Regions from separate parts of the Actinocorallia lasiicapitis genome, predicted to be linked through region 2. Evidence: predicted binding sites of a transcription regulator. Region 2 holds the regulator's gene; the other holds the start of a gene.

Region 1 (7,130 bases), on a different contig from region 2:
CGGCGACGGTACAAGATGCTCTGCCACTGAGCTACCGGCGCCTTGAGCGCCGGACGGGAATCGAACCCGCGTCCTTCCCATTAAAAGTGGAAGTAACCGTTGCCTGCGCACCGGGCAGGTCTTGTTCTTGGAGGGCTATCCGAGCTGTTTCAGATTCCGCATGACTTGAACTCTGCCCCATTCCGAAAAGGGGCGCAAAGGGTTTTCTCAGGGGACCAGGACGATCTTTCCGGTGGTGCGGCCCGAGGCGATGAGCTCGTGGGCGCGGGCCGCGTCGGCCAGGGGCACCTCCGCCTGGACGACGGGCCTGACGCCCGGCGTCCCGGTGAGGGCGCGCAGGTCGTGGGCGGACGGCCGGACCGAGACGACCTCGAACCTGATGCCGAGCTCGGCGGCGCGTTCCGGGCTGAAGCCCAGGTCGTAGCCTACGAAGCCGAGCAGCAGCCCGCCGGGGCGGAGCGTCGCGGCGGACCGTTCGGCGTGCTCGCCGCCGAGCAGGTCGACCACCACGTCGACGTCCTTGAGGTCGGTGTAGTCCTGGGTGGTGTAGTCGATCAGTTCGTCGGCGCCGAGCTCCTTGAGCAAGGCGTGCTTGCCCGCCGACGCGGTGCCGATGACGTGGGCGCCGCGCGCCTTCGCGAGCTGGACGGCCAGATGCCCGACCCCGCCCGCGGCCCGGTGGACGAGCACCCGCTGGCCGGGCCGGACGTCCGCGATCCCGACCAGCGCCTGCCAGGCCGTCAGCCCGGCCAGCGGCAGCGCGCCCGCCTCGGCGAAGCTCCAGCCGTCCGGCTTGCGGGCGAGTTCGTTCTCGCCGACCAGGACGTACTCGGCGGCGGTGTTGCCGAGCGCGGGGAAGCCGACCAGGGCGAGGACCGCGTCGCCTGGGGCGAACTGGGAGATGCCGGGCGCGACGGCTTCGACGGTTCCGGCGACGTCCCAGCCGAGCGTCAGTGGCACCTGGAGCCCGAACAGGCTCTGCGCGCGGACGACCGTGTCGACGAAGTTGACGCCCGCGGCGGCGACCTTGACGAGGACCTGCCCGTAGCCGGGGACGGGCTTGTCGACCTCGGCGAGCTCCAGGACGGACGGGTCGCCGAACTGCTTCTGAGTGACGATGCGCATGGCGGTGATTCCTTCTCCTCGGTGGTGATCACATCCTGCGCCGAGGAGGTATCGTTTCGAAAGAAGGCACCTTCTAGGAATATAGGTACCCCGTGGATACCAGGCTTGACCAGCAGCGCATCAGGTACGACGCCAACGCCTACCTCGCGCAGTGCGCGTCACGGACCGTCCTGGTGGCGATCGCCGACAAGTGGACGTGCCTGCTCGTCGACGCGCTCGGCACCGGGCCGATCCGGTTCGGGGAGCTGAAGCGGCGGATCGGCGGGATCACCCAGAAGTCGCTGACGTCGACGCTGCGCGCCCTGGAGCGCGACGGGATGGTGATCCGGACGGTCTATCCGACGATCCCGCCGAAGGTCGAGTACGAGCTGAGCGCGCTGGGGATGAGCGTCCGGGAGCTGATGAGCGAGCTGCGGGTCTGGTCGGAGCAGCACGTCGACGAGATCCTGCTGGCGCGTGAGGCCTACGACCTGCGGGCGGAACGCGACGTCGAACCGGTGCGGACTCCGGACGTCACCCGCTGAGGAAATGCCGAAAGGGCGGCCCCCCGGAAATGAGGAGCCGCCCTTTCGTGAAAGCGTCAGGACTTAGAAGTCCATGCCGCCCCCGTCGGGCATACCCGCAGGCGCCGGGTTCTTCTCCGGCTTCTCGGCGATGACGGCCTCAGTGGTGAGGAAGAGGGCCGCGATGGACGCCGCGTTCTGCAGAGCGGAACGGGTGACCTTCGCCGGGTCGATGATGCCGGTGGCGAACATGTCCACGTACTCGCCGGTCGCGGCGTTGAGGCCGTGACCCGCGGGCAGGTTGCGGACCTTCTCCACCACGACGCCGCCCTCAAGGCCGGCGTTGATGGCGATCTGCTTGATCGGCTCCTCGAGCGCCTTCTTGACGATCGCGGCACCGGTGGCCTCGTCGCCCGAAAGGTCGAGCTTGTCGAACGCGCCGACGGACGCCTGGATCAGCGCCACGCCACCGCCGGGGACGATGCCCTCTTCGACGGCCGCCTTCGCGTTGCGAACGGCGTCCTCGATGCGGTGCTTGCGCTCCTTGAGCTCGACCTCGGTCGCGGCACCCGCCTTGATGACGGCGACGCCACCGGCGAGCTTGGCCAGACGCTCCTGGAGCTTCTCGCGGTCGTAGTCGGAGTCGGTGTTGTCGATCTCGGTGCGGATCTGGTTGACCCGGCCCGCGATGTCGTCGGCGTTGCCGGCGCCCTCGACGATCGTGGTCTCGTCCTTGGCGATGACGACCTTGCGGGCGCGGCCCAGCTGGTCGAGGGTCACCGAGTCGAGCTTGAGACCGATCTCCTCGGAGATGACCTGGCCGCCGGTCAGCACGGCGATGTCGCCGAGCATGGCCTTGCGGCGGTCACCGAAGCCCGGAGCCTTGACGGCGACGGACTTGAAGATCCCGCGAATCTTGTTGACGACCAGGGTGGCCAGGGCCTCGCCCTCGACGTCCTCGGCGATGATCAGCAGCGGCTTGCCGGCCTGCATGACCTGCTCGAGCACCGGCAGGAGGTCCTTGTTGGAGGACGCCTTGCCCTGAACGATCAGGATGTACGGGTCTTCGAGGACCGCTTCCATCCGCTCGGGGTCGGTGACGAAGTACGGCGAGATGTAGCCCTTGTCGAAGCGCATACCCTCGGTGAGCTCGAGCTCGAGACCGAAAGCGTTGCTCTCCTCGACGGTGATGACGCCTTCCTTGCCGACCTTGTCCATCGCCTCGGCGATGAGCGCACCGATCTCGGTGTCGGCGGCGGAGATGGAGGCGGTCGACGCGATCTGCGCCTTGGTCTCGACGTCCTTGGACAGCAGCGAAAGCTGCTCGGAGACGGCGGCGACGGCGGCCTCGATGCCCTTCTTCAGGGACATCGGGTTGGCGCCGGCGGCCACGTTCCGCAGACCCTCACGGACCAGAGCCTGCGCGAGGACCGTGGCGGTCGTCGTACCGTCACCGGCGACGTCGTCGGTCTTCTTCGCGACTTCCTTGACCAGCTCGGCCCCGATCTTCTCCCACGGGTCCTCGAGCTCGATCTCCTTGGCGATGGAGACACCATCGTTGGTGATCGTCGGCGCGCCCCACTTCTTCTCAAGGACGACATTGCGGCCCTTCGGGCCCAGCGTGACCTTGACGGCGTCGGCGAGCTGGTTCATGCCACGCTCGAGACCGCGCCGGGCCTCCTCGTTGAACGCGATCATCTTGGCAGCCATAGGCTCCAGATCCTCCTTCAGAGTGGATGCGGAACATGGCGGATCGGTACGACGCCCGCGACGGACGGCCAACCCCTCGAGCAGGCCCCATGTAAGACCCCTCAGGCGCAGACCTCATCGACCCGACCCAGTAACAAGTTCGTTTATCACTCTCCCTAGGAGAGTGCCAGTCCCTGTTTAGCACTCTACCCACCCGAGTGCAAGCGCCCCCTCCCCCACCAGCAAACAAACCCCCCACCCACCCCCAACCCCCCTGACCAGCCCATCCAACCCAAACCCCCACGCCACACCCAAGCCGGGCACTAGGATGCAGCGTCATCCCGCGAGATCGTGCTCGTCGTCGCGATCGGGCGCACCAAGCTCGTCAAACAGCCGCTCGAACCTGGCGGACGCGTTGAAGATGATCGCGCGCACCCCACTGCGAAGCAGCCCGTACTCCATCAACGCCTCTCGGAGCGCTTCGACCATCATTCCGCTGGCGACCCCGAACGGCAGCGAGTGCTCACGCGCGTCCCCAGCAGGCCCCACTCCTGCGGCCCGTTCCTCTATCTGCCGCTGACGCGCGAGCTGTTCCGCCAGCGGAGGACCGAAGACCCCCATCGGAAGGGTCATCGCCAACCCGGCACCCAGCTCCGCGTCACTCAGCCGCCTCCGCCGGACGGCCATCAGATCACCCGGCCGCCCATCCGACCTGAACCCGTGCCAGAAACGCCACTGGGGGTACTCGGCCACCAGGGCGGGAAGCTCGTCAGCGACGCTCATCGCCGGGCTCCTCGGGCACCCGCGCCGCGCTTCGATCAAGGCGTTCGATGAAGGCGAGAAGCGCCTCCGCCGCCTTGTCCGTCTCGACCTCGGGGCACCTCTGGTCTACCGGACGCCAGGCGTACTCACCGGACTCCGTGACGAAGACGTTCACGACGGTGCCCGCACTCGACCTCACCGTCAGCCGGGGCACGGCGTCGCTCATCTCCACCCGGATGCCCGTGCGGACGATCTGTCGGCAAAGCCTCGCCAGTCGTCCGGTTTGTTCCGCGTGCTCCATGAGGTCCCTTCGCTCGCTTGGAAACGGCGCCGGGCCGTCCCGCAGGGTGGCCCCCAGATGCCGATGACCTCAGCCTCGCGAAACAGAAGGGCCACTTGAAGGTCTCATGAAGGACGAAGCAAGGACGCTATAAGGACTTTTCCCATAGATCATCGTCGATATGTCCTCTAGAAGTCCCTTCTGGGTTAGAGTCGGCTCAGGAACCGGATGGAGGAACGTCCCATGTCTCGTCCCGCAGGCAACACCAAGCTGAAGGCCGCCAGGCAGCACGCTGGATTCGCTTCGCAGCAGGCCCTCGCAGATGCCCTGACCCGAGCGGCTCCGCAGCTGGGTTTGGGCGGCATGGACGTCAGCGCCCGTCAGATCCGCCGCTGGGAGTCGGCTACGCCTCCGTGGCCTCGCGCAGATCATCAGCGTCTTCTGGTCCATGTGCTTCAGCGCCCCGTCGAAGATCTAGGCTTCACCGCTCCTTGGACGGTCGGCACAGGCCGGCCCGCTGGCGTCCATGTCCCTGGACAGACGCCGACCGGTTCCGCGCTCCCGCTCCCCAAGGCGTCGGGCTCGGTACAACCGCTCACCGTCGGGGCCGACTTCGCCGCGATCACAACGGCCTATCGTCGTCTCTATTGGAGCGTCCAGCCCGCACAGATCCATGCCGCGGTCGTCGAGCACACCCGCTTGGGCACCCAGCTTCTCTCCGAGACCACCGGGGTCTCCCGCCGCATCCTGGCGACGGCGCTCGCCGAGTCTCTGCTTCTGGTCGGCCGCATCGAGTTCTTCGATCTCCGCCAGCCGGACGAAGCAGACGCCGCTCTGGTCCGCGCCCTCCAGGCAGCCGGTGAAGCAGACGACCCGCTCCTGGGTGCCGCGATCCTCGCCCACGCGGCTTTCGTGCCCGGCTGGGCCGGACGTCGCGACGAATCCGCCGAACGGATGCGCGCCGCCCGCACCTACGCCCGCCGAGGCACCGCCACGGGCGAATTCCTCGCCTGGCTGGACGCTGTCGAGGCCGAGAACGAGACCCGTTGCGGCCACCCCCGCGAAGCCCTCCGTCTGATCGAACACGGCGAGCAGATCATCACCGAAGCGAACGGCCACGCCGACCCCGCCTGGTTCGATTGGTTCTCACCAGTCCGCCTGGCGGCTTTCAAAGGCAACACCCAGTTGAAGGCGGGTCATCTCCCCCAGGCCCGAACAACGCTGCTCGAAGTGCTGGACGGCCTCCCGCAGGAGAGCAGCAAGCAACGCGTGGTCGTCCTCGGCGATCTGGCCGCCGTCGCAGCAGCCCAGAATCTGCCCGAGGAAGCCTGCACCCACGCCGAAGAGGCTCTGAGTCAACTGGCTCGCACCTGGTACGCCACCGGCATGGAACGCATCTCCGACGTCCGCCGAGCTCTCCAGCCCTGGGCCGACCAGGAATGCGTCCAGCGCCTGGACGACCGTCTTTACGGCTGGCAGAACACCCTCAGCGCTCTCCAGCGTTAAACGCCTCCACCAGCCCCGGAAGCTCGGCCAGCGACTCGATCCGCATCGTCGGAACGCTCACCGCTTCCGGTTCCTCCCACTGAATATGTGCCCACGGCCCTCGCCGAATCAACGCCGTCCGCAACCCCATCGCCACCGCAGGCCTGATGTCGTTGTCGAGCCGATCTCCCACATACAAGATCTCGTGCGCCTCCACCGGCGCCGCCTCCACCACACACCGGAAAAACTCCGTGTCCGGCTTCGAGTACCCCCAGTCATCCGACGTCGCGATCAGATCCGTCGGCAACCCCAACCCCCGCAGAATCCCCCCAGCCCGCACCGTCTGGTTTCCCGCGATCCCCACCCAAAGCCCATCAGCCCGAAGCTTGCTCAACGACCCCCGCACGTCCGGGTACAGGTCATCTTCCCCGAACCACTCAGGCTGGCCGGCCTCCGCCCGCCGCTCCCTCTCCTCAGCCAGGTCAAACCCAGGCCGGAACACCTGAAACGTCTCCCGATAGTCCAGCCCCCGAGCAATCACAGCCCCGAACACCGCCGCGAACGTATGCCGAGACGCCCCCAGCCAGTCAGCCCACGTCCCATACTCCCGAGTCTCATCAACCAGACACTCGCCAACATCGAACACCACTGCACGAATCGCCACACTCACCACCCTACGGGCGCATTAGCTCTCGCCTATAAGGGGCTATCTCGCATAAGGGGGCTATCTCGTCGCTCAGCTCACGGACCTGACTCTGCGGGCACCACAAATGGGCACAGCAGCCCGCCTACAACGGCAGGATTTCATCTCAGCTCTCATCTCTCTGCTGGTTGGGCGTTTTCGGATGTGGCGCCTGCGTGACGGGCGGTGTTTGCGACCTCGACTAGGAATCGGGTCAGTTCGGCAGCGGGGATCGTCACATCGCCGGCTGCCCACGCCTCACACGGGCGCTCCAAGTCCTCGTCGGGGATGACGACGCCGACGACGAGGCCTTGGGTGCTGCTCATCCTCGTCAGCTCGACGCTCCAGGCTCCTTCGGACACCACATATGAGGAGATCAGCTCATAGACCGCGCCGTCTTGTCCCTGGGAGTAGTTCACCTGGGCATCCTTTCAGCGAGCCGCTATCGCGGGATGCCTGCCTCCGGATCGGCTGATTGAGTCCGTCTGTTCGCAGGCAGGGCGCTTCCGGGTGCGGAGGATGCCACTCATCCGCTGGCCCATGAGCTGTCAGCCGTGCCCCGCCTAGCAGCCAGCCCACGGGACCGCTTGCTCCGCTCAGTCCA
Region 2 (14,071 bases):
GCGCACCCGCCCCACGATCGAGACCTTTATCCGCATATGGCCGGAGAGCGGGCTCTCTTGACGGGCCGGCTGCGACGATGGGGCGACGGAACCGATCGAGGAGTCACCGAGGAGAGCCGAAAGATGCCCACGCGCCTCAACCCGTACATCAGCTTCCCCGACGGCCAGGCCAAACAGGCCATGGAGTTCTACCACTCGGTCCTCGGAGGCAGCCTCGCACTGCACACGTTCGGCGAGTACGGCGGCGAGGACGCCCCGTTCGCCGACCAGATCATGCACGGGATGCTGGAGACCGACCTCGGCTTCACCCTGATGGGCGCCGACGTCCCGCCCGGCATGGACGTCGTCTTCGGCAGCAACATCGCCGTCAGCCTCTCCGGCGACGCCGACACCGCCGAAACCCTGCGCACCTACTACAAGTCCCTGTCGGCGGGCGGCACCGTCACGGTGCCGCTGGCGGTCCAGATGTGGGGCGACGAGTTCGGCGCCTGGACCGACCGCTTCGGCATCCCGTGGATGGTCAACATCGGCCAGGGCTGAGCCGGGAACGCGTCCGGGGGGCGGCCGTCACGGCCACCCCCCGGATCACTTCACACCGGTTCGTCGTAGCCCTCACGGAAGGCTTCGGGAACTTCTCTTCAACTGTGGAAGGCGTCCCGGAGGCGGGAGAAGAAGCCCTGCTGGCCGGGGGCGAACTTGCCCGGCGGCCGCTCCTCGCCGCGCAGGACGGCGAGCTGGCGCAGCAGTTCCTCCTGCTCGGGCTCGAGCCTCGTCGGCGTCTCGATGTTGACGTGGATCATCAGATCGCCGCGGCCCGAGGCGTTGAGGTGCTGGGCGCCCCTGCCGTACAGCGGGATGACCTGGCCGGACTGGGTGCCGGGCCGGATGTCGACGTCCTCGGCGCCGTCCAGGGTCTCGATGGTGACCGTGGTGCCGAGAGCGGCGGCCGTCATCGGGATCTGGACGGTGCAGTGCAGGTCGTCGCCGTCCCGCTCGAAGATCGCGTGGGGCCGTTCGACGATCTCCAGGAAGAGGTCGCCCGCCGGTCCGCCGCCGGGGCCGATCTCGCCCTCGCCCGCGAGCTGGATGTGGGTGCCGTGCTCGACACCCGCCGGGATCTTGACCTTGATGGTGCGCTGGGTGCGTACCCGGCCGTCGCCGGAGCACTCGTGGCAGGGGGTCCTGATCACGGAGCCGTAGCCGCCGCACTGCGGGCAGGGGCGCGACGTCATGACCTGGCCGAGGAACGACCGCTGGACCTGCTGGATCTCGCCGCGTCCGTGGCACATGTCACACGGGTCGGGCGTCGTGCCGGGGGCCGCGCCGGTGCCGGTGCAGGAGCCGCAGACCGTCGCGGTGTCGATGGTCAGCTCGCGGGTCGTGCCGAACGCCGTCTCGTTCAGGTCGAGCTCGACCCGGAGGGTGGCGTTGCGGCCGCGGCGGGCGCGGCTGCGGGGGCCCCGCGAGGTCGTCGCGTTGCCGAAGAACGCGTCCATGATGTCGCTGAACGGGAAGCCCGCCCCGCCGAATCCGGCGCCGGCGGCCCCGCCGCCCGAGGCGTACGGGTCGGCCCCGAGGTCGTACATCTCCTTCTTCTTGGGGTCGGAGAGGACCTCGTAGGCCTGGGTGACGTCCTTGAACTTCTCCTGCGACGCGGCGTCGGGGTTGACGTCCGGGTGCAGCTCACGGGCGAGCCTGCGATAGGCCTTCTTGATCTCGTCGGGGGTCGCGTTGCGGCTCACTCCGAGAGTGGCGTAGTAGTCGCGCACTACGATCCCGCCAGAATCTGACCGACGTAACGTGCCACAGCGCGTACCGCTCCCATCGTTCCGGGGTAATCCATTCGTGTGGGGCCTAGCACCCCGAGCCGGGCCAGGGCGAGCCCGTCGGCACCGTATCCGGTGGCGACGACGGAGGTGGACCGGAGCCCCTCCATCTGGTTCTCGGTGCCGATCCGGACGGTGAGGGTGGCCGGATCGCCCGTCTCCCCCAACAACCGCATCAGCACCACTTGTTCCTCGAGCGCTTCCAAGACGTCACGGAGCGACTGCGAGAAATCTACGTGAGCGAGGTTCGCCGCGCCCGCGAAGACGATCTTTTCTTCATGCCGTTCGACCAGGGTCTCCAGCAGAACCGACAGCACCGCCACCGCGATCGGCCTGTCCTCGGCGGGGACCCGCTCGGACAGATCGGCGACGGCGAGGGGCACCTCGGCGAGCGCGCGCCCGTCGAGCAGCCCGTTCAGTACCGCACGAAGGTGGGCTATCGAGTCCTCCGTCACATCGGAAGAGGTCTCGATCACCCGCTGCTCGACCCGGCCCGTGTCGGTGATCAGTACCAGCAGGAGCCGCCGCTGCGCGACGGGCACCAGCTCGATGTGCCGTACCGAGGACCGGTTCAGCGACGGGTACTGCACGACCGCCACCTGCCGGGTGAGCTGTGCGAGCAGCCGCACCGTCCGGTGGACGACGTCGTCCAGATCATAGGCGCCGCCGAGGAACGATTCGATCGCCCGCCGTTCCGCCGAGGACAGCGGCTTGATCGTCGACAGTTTGTCGACGAACAGCCGGTAGCCCTTGTCGGTGGGGATCCGGCCCGCGCTGGTGTGGGGCTGGGTGATGTACCCCTGCTCCTCCAGCACGGCCATGTCGTTGCGGACCGTCGCCGGCGACACGCCCAGCGCGTGCCTCTCGGCGAGTGCCTTCGAGCCCACGGGCTCGTTGGTGGACACGTAGTCCTCGACGATGGCGCGCAGAATCGAAAGCTTGCGATCATCCAGCAACGCGCTCACCTCCTGCCTGGCACTCCCAGTCTACGAGTGCCAAGTGTACGGTCCCTGAGGCGGAAGTCGATGTGCGAGAGGCTGGAACCATGCTTTGGGAAGAGGTGGGCGACCGCTGCTACCGCCGCCGGTACCACGATTTCGACGTCAGTGTGGGGGTCGTCACCGGCAGGCACGGCGCGGTGCTGATCGACACACTGGCCTCGCCCGCCCTGGGCGCGACGCTCCGTGACGATCTGCGCGAGCTCGGCTGCGGCGAGCCCGTCGCGGTGATCAACACCCATGGTCATTTCGATCACTGTTTCGGCAACGGGGCCTTCACCGGCCTCTTCTGGGGACACACCGATCTGCCCGAGTATCTCAGGCGCGAAGCCTGGACCACCATGGCCCTGGACGATCCGGACTGGGCGGCCTCCGTCGCGGGGATCGAGGTGCCCGCGCCGACCGAACTGGTCGCCGACCGCGCCCTGATCGACCTCGGCGACCGGCTGGTGGAGCTGCACCATCTGGGCCGCGGCCACACCGGCCACGATCTGGTCGCCTACGTGCCGGACTCGGGCGTGCTGTTCGCGGGCGATCTCGTCGAGGAGGCGGGGCCGCCCGCCTACGGGCCCGACAGCTTCCCGCTCGACTGGCCGATCACCCTGACCCGGCTGCTGGAGCTGCGGCCCGAGCAGATCGTCCCGGGCCACGGGGCGGTCGTCGGCCGGGACTTCGCCCGCGACCAGCGGGACGCCGTCGCGGCCGTCGCCCACACGATCCGCGAGTCCCACGACGCGGGGCTCGACCCGATCAAGGCGCTGACGGCGTGCGACTGGCCCTACGACCCGGTCGTCCTGCTGCACGCCGTCCGCCGCGCCTACCAGCACCTCGCCCCGCCTGAGTAGCAGGTGTCACAGGAGTTGATTAGGGTCGGTGCGTGGACTACGGACAGGACGTTCTGGCGGGTGAATGGCGGCTTCCCAAGAAGGGGACCATCCCCGACGTCGAGGCCGAGCGCGACCTGGTCGTCGAGGACCCCGACAGCGGGTTCTGCGGCGCGGTCGTCGCGTGCGGCAAGGACGAGGTGACCCTGGAGGACCGCGACGGCCGACGCCGTGTCTTCCCGCTGGCCAAGGCCGGGTTCCTGATCGACGGCAGGCCCGTCACCCTGGTCCGGCCCGTGCCGAAGCTGTCGGGCCGCCAGGTCAGGACGGCGTCGGGGTCGATCGCGGTCCGCGATCACAAGGCGCGGGTGGCGCTGGAGTCGCGGATCTATGTCGAGGGCGTCCACGACGCCGAGCTCGTCGAGAAGATCTGGGGCCATGACCTGCGGGTCGAGGGCGTCGCCGTGGAGTTCCTGGAGGGCATCGACGATCTGCCGCGGATCGTCGCGGAGTTCGAGCCCGGTCCCGGGCGGCGGCTCGGGGTGCTCGTCGACCATCTCGTCGAGGGGTCCAAGGAGTGGCGGATCGCCTGCCAGATCGACCATCCGGACGTCCTGATCACCGGGCATCCCTACATCGACATCTGGGCGGCGGTGAAGCCGCAGGCCGTCGGGATCAGGGCGTGGCCGCAGGTCCCGCGCGGTTTCGACTGGAAAGAGGGCGTGTGCGCTCGGCTCGGGTGGCCCGCCGACACGCGCGGCGCCTGGCGGCGGATCCTCGGCGCGGTGAAGAGCTGGGCCGATCTGGAACCAGAACTGCTGGGGCGCGTCGAAGAGTTGATTGATTTCGTCACGACCGAGGAGTGATCGCTCGTGTTCCCCCGCCACCAGGGTCCGCAGCCGACGCCGACCGTGGAGATGCCGCCCGCGTTCGCCGCCGGGTACCACGGCGGATCCACCACCCCGGATGAGCGCAACTGGGCGCTGACCGCCTACATCGGCCAGTTCCTGTTCTGGGCGCTCCCGCCGCTGTACGTCTACTTCACCAAGCGCGGCCGTTCGGCGTACGCGCGCCACCACGGCCGTCAGGCGCTGAACCTGGCGTTGACCACCGGGATCGTGTTCGCGGCGGCGGTGCTGCTGGCCAACTGGATTCCGGGTGCGCTCTGGGTGGGGCTCGGCTGGGCCGCGATCTCGATGGGGCTGGTCGTGTTCAGCGCGACCCGGGTGAACCGGGGCGCTTGGCACACCATCCCCGCGCCGTTCGCCTTCAAGATCGTCAAGTGAGGTCGCGGACGACGGCGTCCGCCAGCAGCCTTCCCTGAAGGGTGAGGACGGCCCTGCCGTCCTCGATCACCAGCAGGCCGCGGCGCACCTGCTCCCGGACGAGCGCGGCGTCCAGGAGCTCCAGCGGGCAGCCTTCGCGCAGCCGGATCTCCAGCAGGATCCGTTCGACCTTCCTGGTCTCCTCGTCCAGCACCTCACGGGCGTGGGCCGGGGTGATCGTCTGGTGCAGGCGCTGCGCGTAGGCCGCCGGATGCTTGACGTTCCACCAGCGCGTGCCGCCGATATGGCTGTGCGCGCCAGGGCCCGCCCCCCACCAGTCGGCGCCCTGCCAGTACAGGACGTTGTGCCGGCACTCGCCGCCGGGCAGCGCCCAGTTCGACAGCTCGTACCACTGCATCCCGGCCGCGCCCAGCAGCTCGTCGGCCATCAGATAGCGGTCGGCCATCGCGTCGTCGTCGGGCTCGGCCAGCTCGCCGCGCTTCACCTGGCCCGCGAGTTTCGTGCCCTCCTCGACGATCAGCGCGTACGCCGAGACATGGTCGGGCCCGGCGGCGAGGGCCGATTCCAGGGAGGCGCGCCAGTCGTCGTCGCTCTCCCCCGGCGTCCCGTAGATCAGGTCGAGGTTGACGTGCCGGAAGCCCGCCTCCTTGGCCTGCCGGACCACGACGGGGACCTTGGCGGGCGTGTGGGTGCGGTCGAGGGCGTCCAGGACGTGCTGGCGGGCGCTCTGCATCCCGTAGGAGATCCGGGTGAAGCCGCCGTCGAGCAGGCCGTCCAGGTAGGCGGGGTCGACCGTCTCCGGGTTGGCCTCGGTGGTGACCTCGGCGCCCGCCGCCAGCCCGAACTCGTCCCGGACGGCCGCGAGCACCCGGCCGAGGTCGCCGGGCGGCAGCAGGGTCGGGGTGCCGCCGCCGACGAACACCGTCTGGACGGGCAGGTCGGCGCCGCCGAGCACCTTGCGGGCCAGCCGCACCTCGGAGATCAGGGTGTCGGCGTAGGAGTCGCGGGACGCGCCGGGCCCCAGCTCGGTGGCCGTGTAGGTGTTGAAGTCGCAGTAGCCGCAGCGCGTCACACAGAACGGGACGTGCAGATAGAACCCGAACGGCCTGCCGCCCAGCCCTTCCAGCGCGGTGGGCGGGAGCGACCCGTCGGCGGGCACGGGGTCGCCTTCAGGCAGGATCGACGGCATCCCCCCAGTCTGCCCGACCCCCCGACCTCCCCGGTCTGGCCGCTCAGCCCCGCCAGGCGGGGTCGCGGCCGATGAAGCCGAGGAAGCGATCCTGGGGCGCGGCCCGCTCGGGCACCGGGACGGGTTCGGCCATGAACGTGCCGCGCATCTCCGGCTTGAGGTTCGTGGTCACGAAACCGTGGGCGAGCTCGACGGTCTCGGCGTCGAGCTCCAGTGGACGGCCGGTGGCGACGGCCAGATCCCAGGAGTGGCCGGCCAGCTCGACGATCTGCTGGCTGATCGACCAGCGGGCGTCCAGGGTTCCGGCGGGCGTCGCGCGGACCCGTTCCAGGGCGTCGGGATCGGCCCAGGAGGCGCGCAGGGCGTCGGCCGAGGCGGCGAACGCGGCGCTCCAGCCGTCCCCCGCCGGAACGGGCTCGGCCCCCGCGAACTCGGCGATCTGCCGGATCACATGGCCGACGAGGGCGGCGACGTCCCACTCGGGGCAGGGGGTGGGCGCGGACGCCCGCGCGGGATCGGTCTCGGCGATCAGCGCGGCCATCCGGTCCAGCCCCCGCTCCAGGACGGGCAGGACGGCACGCGCCTCGGTGGCCCGCAGCAGATCGGCCGGGTCCATCACCCGGCGGACCTCGATGCCCTCACCCTCGGCGTCGCACGGGACCGGGATGCGCAGCGCCCAGTCCAGGGCCTCCTCCCGGGAGCCCACCTCGATGATCCAGAAACCCGCGATCAGCTCCTTGGACTCGGTGAACGGGCCGTCGACCACCCGGCCCTTGCCCTGGGTGTAGGCGATCCGCGCGCCCTTGGAGCTGGGGTAGAGCCCTTCGGCCGCGAGCAGCGCGCCCGCCGCGACGAGCTCGGCGTTGAAATCGTGCATCGCCTGGATGTAGTCGTCGTCGGGCAGCACGCCCGCCTCGCTGTCCTCGCTGACCAATCCCATGATCATGAATTTCACGGTGGACCTCCCGCTCCCTTCTACCCCAGGCCGGGGCCCGGCTGCAGCCGAACCTCAGACGTCGCCCGGCACGTCGATCCGGATCGCGCGGGTCTTGAGCTCGGCGTCGTGGTCGGCGGGCAGGATCGTCATCGTGCCGGGAAGGCCGGGCTTCTGGTCGAGCCGGACGACACGGCCCGGGTAGGCGCGCTCGGCGATCTCGACGTCGCGCTCGTCCCAGCGGCCGTAGAAGACGGGCGCGCCGTCCTGGAGTTCGGTCTTCTCCGCGCCGGTCGGCCAGCGCCGTGCGAACGAGTCGACCTGGAAGGTCTCCCCGGCCGACGGCAGGTCAGGGCCGTTCTCGAAGTCCATGTCGGCTCCCCTCACCGGGCCGCGCCACGGCGGCAGGCCGTGGAACAGGTCGTCCGGTCGAATCTCGATCTTGAACGGTTCGGTGAGCTGCACCGACTGGTCCCTGCGGAGCACGGCGCGCTCGGTGTAGCGGCCGTCGGCGAGCTCGAAGATGTGCATCGTGACGTCCGGTTCGCCCAGGTCGACCACCCAGTAGCAGGGGATGCCGTGCCGGGCGTACAGGTCCTTCTTGGCGCCCAGATCACGGTCCCTGGACGCCTCCGAGGTCACCTCGACGGCCAGCAGCGGAGCGCCGAGGATCTCGCCGCCGCGCCGCTGCGCCTGCGCGTAGACCATCAGGTCGACGGGGATCTTGGTGCCCCGGGTGAGGCGGGCCGCCGAACACGTAGACGTCGCCATGTCGCCGTATTCGGCGATCATCACGGGGGCCACCAGGTCGGCGACGAGGATCTGGTGGAGAAGGTCATGAGCCACGACGCACAGTCTTCACGTCGCGACTCCCCGTCACCACCGGTTTGGGATGATCCCTGGGAATCGGTTCGGTGACGGCGCGCGCCGCTACCCGGCGGACAGGGTGCGGAACTCGACCGGGTCGTGCGAGGAGAAGATCGTGACCTTGTCGCCGTGGTCCCTGGCCAGCTCGTGGAGACGGCGCTGGTTGGCGTGGCGCAGGCCGCCGTCGACCTGGACCAGCGACTGGAAGAACCGCAGGCCGGGCGTGGAGTGGGGCCGTACCGGGTCGACCTCGCCGCGGTAGAAGTAGGAGTCGCCCGCGTGCAGCAGCCAGCCCTCGTCGGTCTCGACGGCGATGCCCACATGGCCGCGGGTGTGGCCGGGAAGCGGGATCAGCAGCAGGCCGCCGGGCAGCTCGCGGACCGACTCGAAGCCGAACCAGCGATCGCCGCCGTCCAGGTCGTGCAGCTTCCAGTCGGGACGGTGCGCCCACTGGACGGGCCGGTAGCGCGGGCGTTCGCGGCGGGTGGGGTTCATCGCGGCGTGGTGCTCGGGGCCGTACACGTGCACCTGGGCCCGCGGGAAGTCCGGAATGCCGCCCGCGTGGTCGAGGTCGAGGTGGGTCAGCACGATGTGCCGGACGTCGGCCGGGTCGAGCCCGAGGGCCGTGATCTGGGCGTGAGCGGTTTCGGCGGAGCTCAGCGCCGGACGGGTCAGGGCGACGAACTCGCGGCCGAGCTGGCGGGACGGCTGGGCGACGGCGTCGCGGCCGATCCCGGTGTCCAGCAGGATCAGGCCGTCGGAGTCGGTCTCGATCAGCACGCAGTGGCAGACCATCTCACCCGCGGCCAGCAGCTTGCCCGTCCCGTTGAGCAGTTTGGCCGAGCCGGGACGCATCGTGCCGCAGTTGAGGTGACGCACGCGCATGTGAAGACCTCCAGTACACCGTACGAATTGGGGTGAACCTAACCTTTGCCCTATACGCCGTACAACGTGAATTTCGCCATATAAGGTCATTCCGTTGAGATCATCATCGGAGGGTCGTATGGCCGAGCAGGGCGTTCTGGCACGGATTCGGCGGGGGTTCGCCGGACAGCTGAGCTGGTCCGGTTCGTGGCGGGGCGAGCTGAACGCCCAGGCCGAAAGGCTCACCACCCTCGCCCGCGCCGCCGATCTCGACGATACCGGCCGGGCCGAGGTCGCGTCGGCACTCGACGCGGCCCGCCGCGCCTGCCGCGAGTGGCCAGGGCCCACCGACTGGATCACCGGGCGGTCGCGGATCGCCTGGGTGCGGCTGCACGCCGCCGAGACCCAGATCCTGTGCGCGCTCCCCGACGACACGCTCCGCGGCTGGCTGCCCTACATCCTGGCCGTCTGCCGGCGGTTCCTGCCCGCCAAGGACACCCAGCTCCTCGCCGTCGAGGCCGCCTACCCCGAGCTGGCCACCGCCGAGCGGCTCACCGCCGCCGACCGCGCGCTGCTCGGCTCGGCCCTCACCCGCGCCTACGACCTGCGCAACAGCGACCACGAACGGTCCCGCCGGTTCCGCAACGCCCTGATCGGCGGGGTGATCGTGATCACCGGGCTGATGCTGACGATCATCCTGGTGGCCGGCGAGTGGCCGGACAGCCTGTCGCTCTGCACCGTCCCGGGACCGGAGGACGGGCGGTCGATCTGCCCGTCCAGCGACTCCTCCAGACCGGCACGCGGCGACCTGCCGCTGATCGCGCTCCTCGGGGTGCTGGGGGCCGCTCTGGCCGTCGCGCGGCCGCTCTCGGACCACCGGCAGCAGCAGCGCTACAGCCTGGCGATCCCGCTGTTCCTGCTGAAACTGCCGATCGGGGCGGCCACGGCCGTCGCGGGGCTGTGGGCGTTGAACAGCAACTTCGTGCCGGGGGTCGCGTCGATCGACTCACGGCCCGCGATGTTCTTCTGGGCGGTCGTCCTCGGCTACGGGCAGCAGCTGCTGACCAGGATCCTCGACAACCGCGCCGCGACCCTCGACGAGCCCGCCGTCGCCCCGGCCGCGCCCGTCCCACCGCCCGCGGACTAGGCGTGCGCGTGGCCGCGCTTCCAGGACGGCTCCCGCCAGTAGTCGTTCGCGGCGGCGATGGTCTGGAACTCGATGGCGACGACCTGCGCCGCCTCCATCAGCGAGTCGGGGACGTCGGCGTACTTGAGCCGGCCCGCCTTCAGCACCTCGGAGTCCGGCTGGATCGCCTTGATCGACTTGCGGGCCATGATGATGGCCAGCTCGCGTCCCTCCTGCGGCGTTGCGCAGAACAGCGAGTTGCCCGGCACGAATTCTTCCATGATCGAATACTTGCCGGGCGGACGGTTACGGCAAACCCTCCGGACGGTCAGGTGACGATCGGATAGGCGATCCACTGCGGGTAGCGATACCACTCGCCCCGGTTCGCCGCGATTCCCGCGAGGATCAGATAGATCACCTGGGCGATGGCCAGCGCCACCAGCAGGATCACCCCGACCCCGCAGGTGACGATCGTGATGATCGTGCCGACGAGCCCGTAGATCAGGCCGGTGAGCGTCAGGTTCAGCGCCTGGGCGGCGTTGTACCGGATGAACGCCGACCGGTCCTTGTAGACGAGATAGATGACCAGCGGCACCAGGAAGTTGAAGAACGCCAGGAAGCAGATGGCGACGAGGGTGCCGAGGTGGGCGAGCATCCCCCACGTCCGCTCCTCCGACGGGCTGACCGGCGGGCCGCCGTAACCGCCCTGCTGGTACCCGCCCGGCAGGGTGCCGCCGTAGGGGTTGAACCCCTGCGGCGGCGGGCCCGGCTGCTGTCCGTACGGCTGCTGCTGCCCGTAGGGGTTCTGCTCCTCGGGCGGAGGGGGCGGGGTCCAGCTCACCGGGTCCTCGCTATTTCTTGGGCTTGTCGGCGGACGAACCAGTGGAGAGGGCGGCGACGAAGGCCTCCTGCGGGACGTCGACCCGGCCGATGGTCTTCATCTTCTTCTTGCCCTCCTTCTGCTTCTCCAGGAGCTTACGCTTGCGGGAGATGTCGCCGCCGTAGCACTTGGCGAGGACGTCCTTGCGGATGGCGCGGATGTTCTCACGGGCGATCACGCGGGCGCCGATGGCGGCCTGGATCGGCACCTCGTACTGCTGCCGCGGGATCAGTTCCTTGAGCTTGCTGGTCATCATCAGGCCGTAGTCGCGCGCCTTGTCGGCGTGGACGATCTGGCTGAACGCGTCGACCGACTCGCCCTGCAGCAGGATCTCGACCTTGACGAGCTGGGACTCCTGCTCGCCGTGGGGTTCGTAGTCCAGCGACGCGTAGCCGCGGGTGCGGGACTTGAGCTGGTCGAAGAAGTCGAAGATGATCTCGCCGAGCGGCAGCGTGTACTTGATCTCGACCCTGTCCTCCGACAGGTAGTCCATGCCGAGCAGCACACCGCGGCGGCCCTGGCAGAGCTCCATGATCGTGCCGATGAACTCGCTCGGCGCGAGGACCGTCGCCCGGACGATCGGCTCGTACACCTTGGAGATCTTGCCGTCCGAGGGGTACTCGGACGGGTTCGTCACGATGTGCTCCTGGCCGTTCTCCATGACGACCCGGTAGATGACGCTCGGGGCCGTCGAGATCAGGGCGAGGTTGAACTCACGCTCCAGCCGCTCCCGGACGATCTCCATATGGAGCAGGCCGAGGAAGCCGCAGCGGAAGCCGAAGCCCAGCGCGAGGGAGGTCTCCGGCTCGTAGACCAGGGCGGCGTCGTTGAGGCGGAGCTTGTCGAGCGCGTCGCGGAGCTCGGGATAGTCGTCGCCGTCGATCGGGTACAGGCCCGAGTAGACCATCGGCCTGGGGTTGTCGTAGCCGCCCAGCGACTCGGGAGCCGGCTTGGACGCCATGGTGATCGTGTCGCCGACCCGCGCCTGGCGGACGTCCTTCACACCCGAGATCAGATAGCCGACCTCACCGACGCCGAGCCCCTCCGTGGAGATCGGCTCCGGCGAGATCACGCCGACCTCGAGGGTGTCGTGGGCGGAGCCCGTCGACATCATCAGCGACTTCTCACGGCGCGTGATCCGGCCGTCGACCACCCGGATGTAGGTGACGACGCCGCGGTAGGTGTCGTAGACCGAGTCGAAGATCAGCGCCCGGGCGGGGGCGTCGGCGTCACCGACCGGGGCCGGGACCTCCTTGACGATCAGATCGAGCAGCTCGGCGACGCCCGCGCCGGTCTTGCCGGACACCCGCAGCACCGAGTCGGGGTCGCAGCCGATGATCCCGGCGATCTCCTCGGCGACCTTCTCCGGCTGCGCCGCCGGCAGGTCGATCTTGTTGAGGACCGGGATGATGTGCAGGTCGGCCTCGATCGCCATGTACAGGTTGGCGAGGGTCTGCGCCTCGATGCCCTGCGCGGCGTCGACCAGCAGGATCGCGCCCTCACAGGCGGCGAGCGAGCGGCTGACCTCGTAGGAGAAGTCCACGTGGCCCGGGGTGTCGATCATGTTCAGCACATGATCCTTCCAAGGCAGCCGGACGGCCTGCGACTTGATCGTGATGCCGCGTTCCCGCTCGATGTCCATCCGGTCCAGGTACTGGGCGCGCATGGATCGGTCGTCGACGACCCCGGTGAGCTGCAGCATCCGGTCGGCCAGGGTCGATTTGCCATGGTCGATGTGCGCGATGATGCAGAAGTTGCGGATCACCGCGGGGTCGGTGTGGTTCGGTACGGGCGGCACGCGGTTCCTTGGATTGCCGGTTGACGTGGAGATCTTCCACCTACCATGGTCCCATGTCCGGGCCGGTGCTCCCGACCGTGTTGGGGGTCGGCCCTTTTGGTTGGTAGTCTGTTTCCTTGCGTGTGGGTGCGTGTGTCTCCGTGCCCGCTAGTCCGAACCGGCTGCTCGGGCTTCCGCACCCCATCCGTAACCTGTCAAACAAGAGGCTTTCTTCGTGGCGAACATCAAGTCCCAGATCAAGCGGAACAAGCAGAACGAGAAGGCTCGCCTGCGCAACAAGGCGGTCAAGAGCGAACTGAAGTCCGCCATCCGCAAGTTCCGTGAGGCCGCCGCCGGCACCGACGCCGAGGCCACCACCGCCGCGCTCCGCAACGCGACCCGCAAGCTGGACAAGGCCGTCAGCAAGGGCGTCATCCACAAGAACCAGGCCGCGAACCGCAAGTCCGCGATCGCCAAGCAGGCCGCTCAGCTGGCCAAGTAAGGCCGCACACAGCTCTTCCACGAAAAGGCCGGGGAGGCTTCTCCCCGGCCTTTTCGCTGCCCTCCTTTATCGGGGTGAACTCAGGCGGCGCCGCCGGTTACGCTGCCCTCATCATGGATGAGAAGAAAGTGGTGAGCGTCTCCAAATACCTCGCCAAACACCTGCGCCACGAACCCGAGCGCCTCGGGCTGGTGCTCGACCGGGCCGGCTGGACGCCGATCAGCGACCTGCTGACGGCCTGCGCCCGCGCCGGAAAGCCGATCACGCTCGACGAACTCCGGCACGTGGTCGCCGTCAACGACAAGCAGCGGTTCGCGATCTCCGAGGACGGGCTGCTGATCCGGGCGAACCAGGGCCATTCACTCCCCATCGATCTGGCGCTGCCCCTGGCCGTCCCGCCGGCGGTGCTCTACCACGGCACGGTCGCCAAGTTCCTGCCCGTGATCCTCGCCGAGGGCCTCCGCCCGATGAGCCGGCACGACGTCCATCTGTCCCCCGACACGGCGACCGCGCACGCCGTGGGCTCCCGCCGCGGACGGCCCGTCATCCTCACCGTCGCCGCCGCACGCATGCACGCCGACGGCCACCTTTTCCGCCAGTCCGCCAACGGCGTCTGGCTGACCCCGGCCGTACCCCGCACCTACCTCACCACCCCACCACACCGCCCCCGTTCCTCCTGAGCCGACCGCCGCTGCGCTGCGAGCTCCCGCACGGGGGCGCACGGTGGGATCGGGTCAGGGGTAGCCGATGGCTTTGTCGGCGTCGGCCCAGGTCAGGGTGGGGATGACCCAGTCGGGGGCCGGTTCGTCCTGGGGGCCGAAGAGGTAGCGGTGGGGGACGATGTCGCGGATGGCGCGGTGGACGTCCATCCGGTCGTCGATCATGTGGGTGATGCCGAGGTCGGCGCAGTGGATCGCCTTGTCGGAGCGGAGCCGGCAGTAGTGGATGTGGTCGCGCGGGATGCCGGTGCGGGCGTAGAAGTCGTGGTGTTCGAGCCA

The links. Region 2 encodes HrcA, which represses chaperone genes, less so after heat shock. Its sites were predicted from a motif close to TTGGCACTCTCNNNNNGAGAGTGCCAA; they were not measured.
Region 1: groL (chaperonin GroEL) is a predicted target of HrcA. The motif match lies at 3,482-3,508, and genes of this name have one in related genera.

Annotation. Positions count from the first base shown of each region.
Region 1 covers NZ_BAAGZI010000283.1:77-7,206, reverse strand. Annotated here, with positions in the region: tRNA gene ACYVE7_RS24750 (tRNA-Ser) at 46-109, opposite strand; gene ACYVE7_RS24745 (NADP-dependent oxidoreductase) at 208-1,125, opposite strand; gene ACYVE7_RS24740 (winged helix-turn-helix transcriptional regulator) at 1,218-1,649, shown strand; gene groL (chaperonin GroEL) at 1,713-3,338, opposite strand; gene ACYVE7_RS24730 (hypothetical protein) at 3,654-4,100, opposite strand; gene ACYVE7_RS24725 (hypothetical protein) at 4,087-4,380, opposite strand; gene ACYVE7_RS24720 (transcriptional regulator) at 5,059-5,865, shown strand; gene ACYVE7_RS24715 (HAD family hydrolase) at 5,846-6,508, opposite strand; gene ACYVE7_RS24710 (hypothetical protein) at 6,661-6,945, opposite strand.
Region 2 covers NZ_BAAGZI010000108.1:402-14,472, forward strand. Annotated here, with positions in the region: gene ACYVE7_RS14760 (VOC family protein) at 124-540, shown strand; gene dnaJ (molecular chaperone DnaJ) at 639-1,775, opposite strand; gene hrcA (heat-inducible transcriptional repressor HrcA) at 1,769-2,782, opposite strand; gene ACYVE7_RS14775 (MBL fold metallo-hydrolase) at 2,872-3,669, shown strand; gene ACYVE7_RS14780 (DUF3097 domain-containing protein) at 3,702-4,514, shown strand; gene ACYVE7_RS14785 (DUF4870 domain-containing protein) at 4,521-4,934, shown strand; gene hemW (radical SAM family heme chaperone HemW) at 4,927-6,123, opposite strand; gene ACYVE7_RS14795 (TIGR03086 family metal-binding protein) at 6,167-7,069, opposite strand; gene ACYVE7_RS14800 (Uma2 family endonuclease) at 7,133-7,903, opposite strand; gene ACYVE7_RS14805 (MBL fold metallo-hydrolase) at 7,988-8,809, opposite strand; gene ACYVE7_RS14810 (hypothetical protein) at 8,928-9,935, shown strand; gene ACYVE7_RS14815 (hexameric tyrosine-coordinated heme protein) at 9,932-10,195, opposite strand; gene ACYVE7_RS14820 (DUF4870 domain-containing protein) at 10,243-10,755, opposite strand; gene lepA (translation elongation factor 4) at 10,766-12,592, opposite strand; gene rpsT (30S ribosomal protein S20) at 12,807-13,073, shown strand; gene ACYVE7_RS14835 (RNA 2'-phosphotransferase) at 13,187-13,753, shown strand; gene ACYVE7_RS14840 (hypothetical protein) at 13,808-14,071, opposite strand, start outside.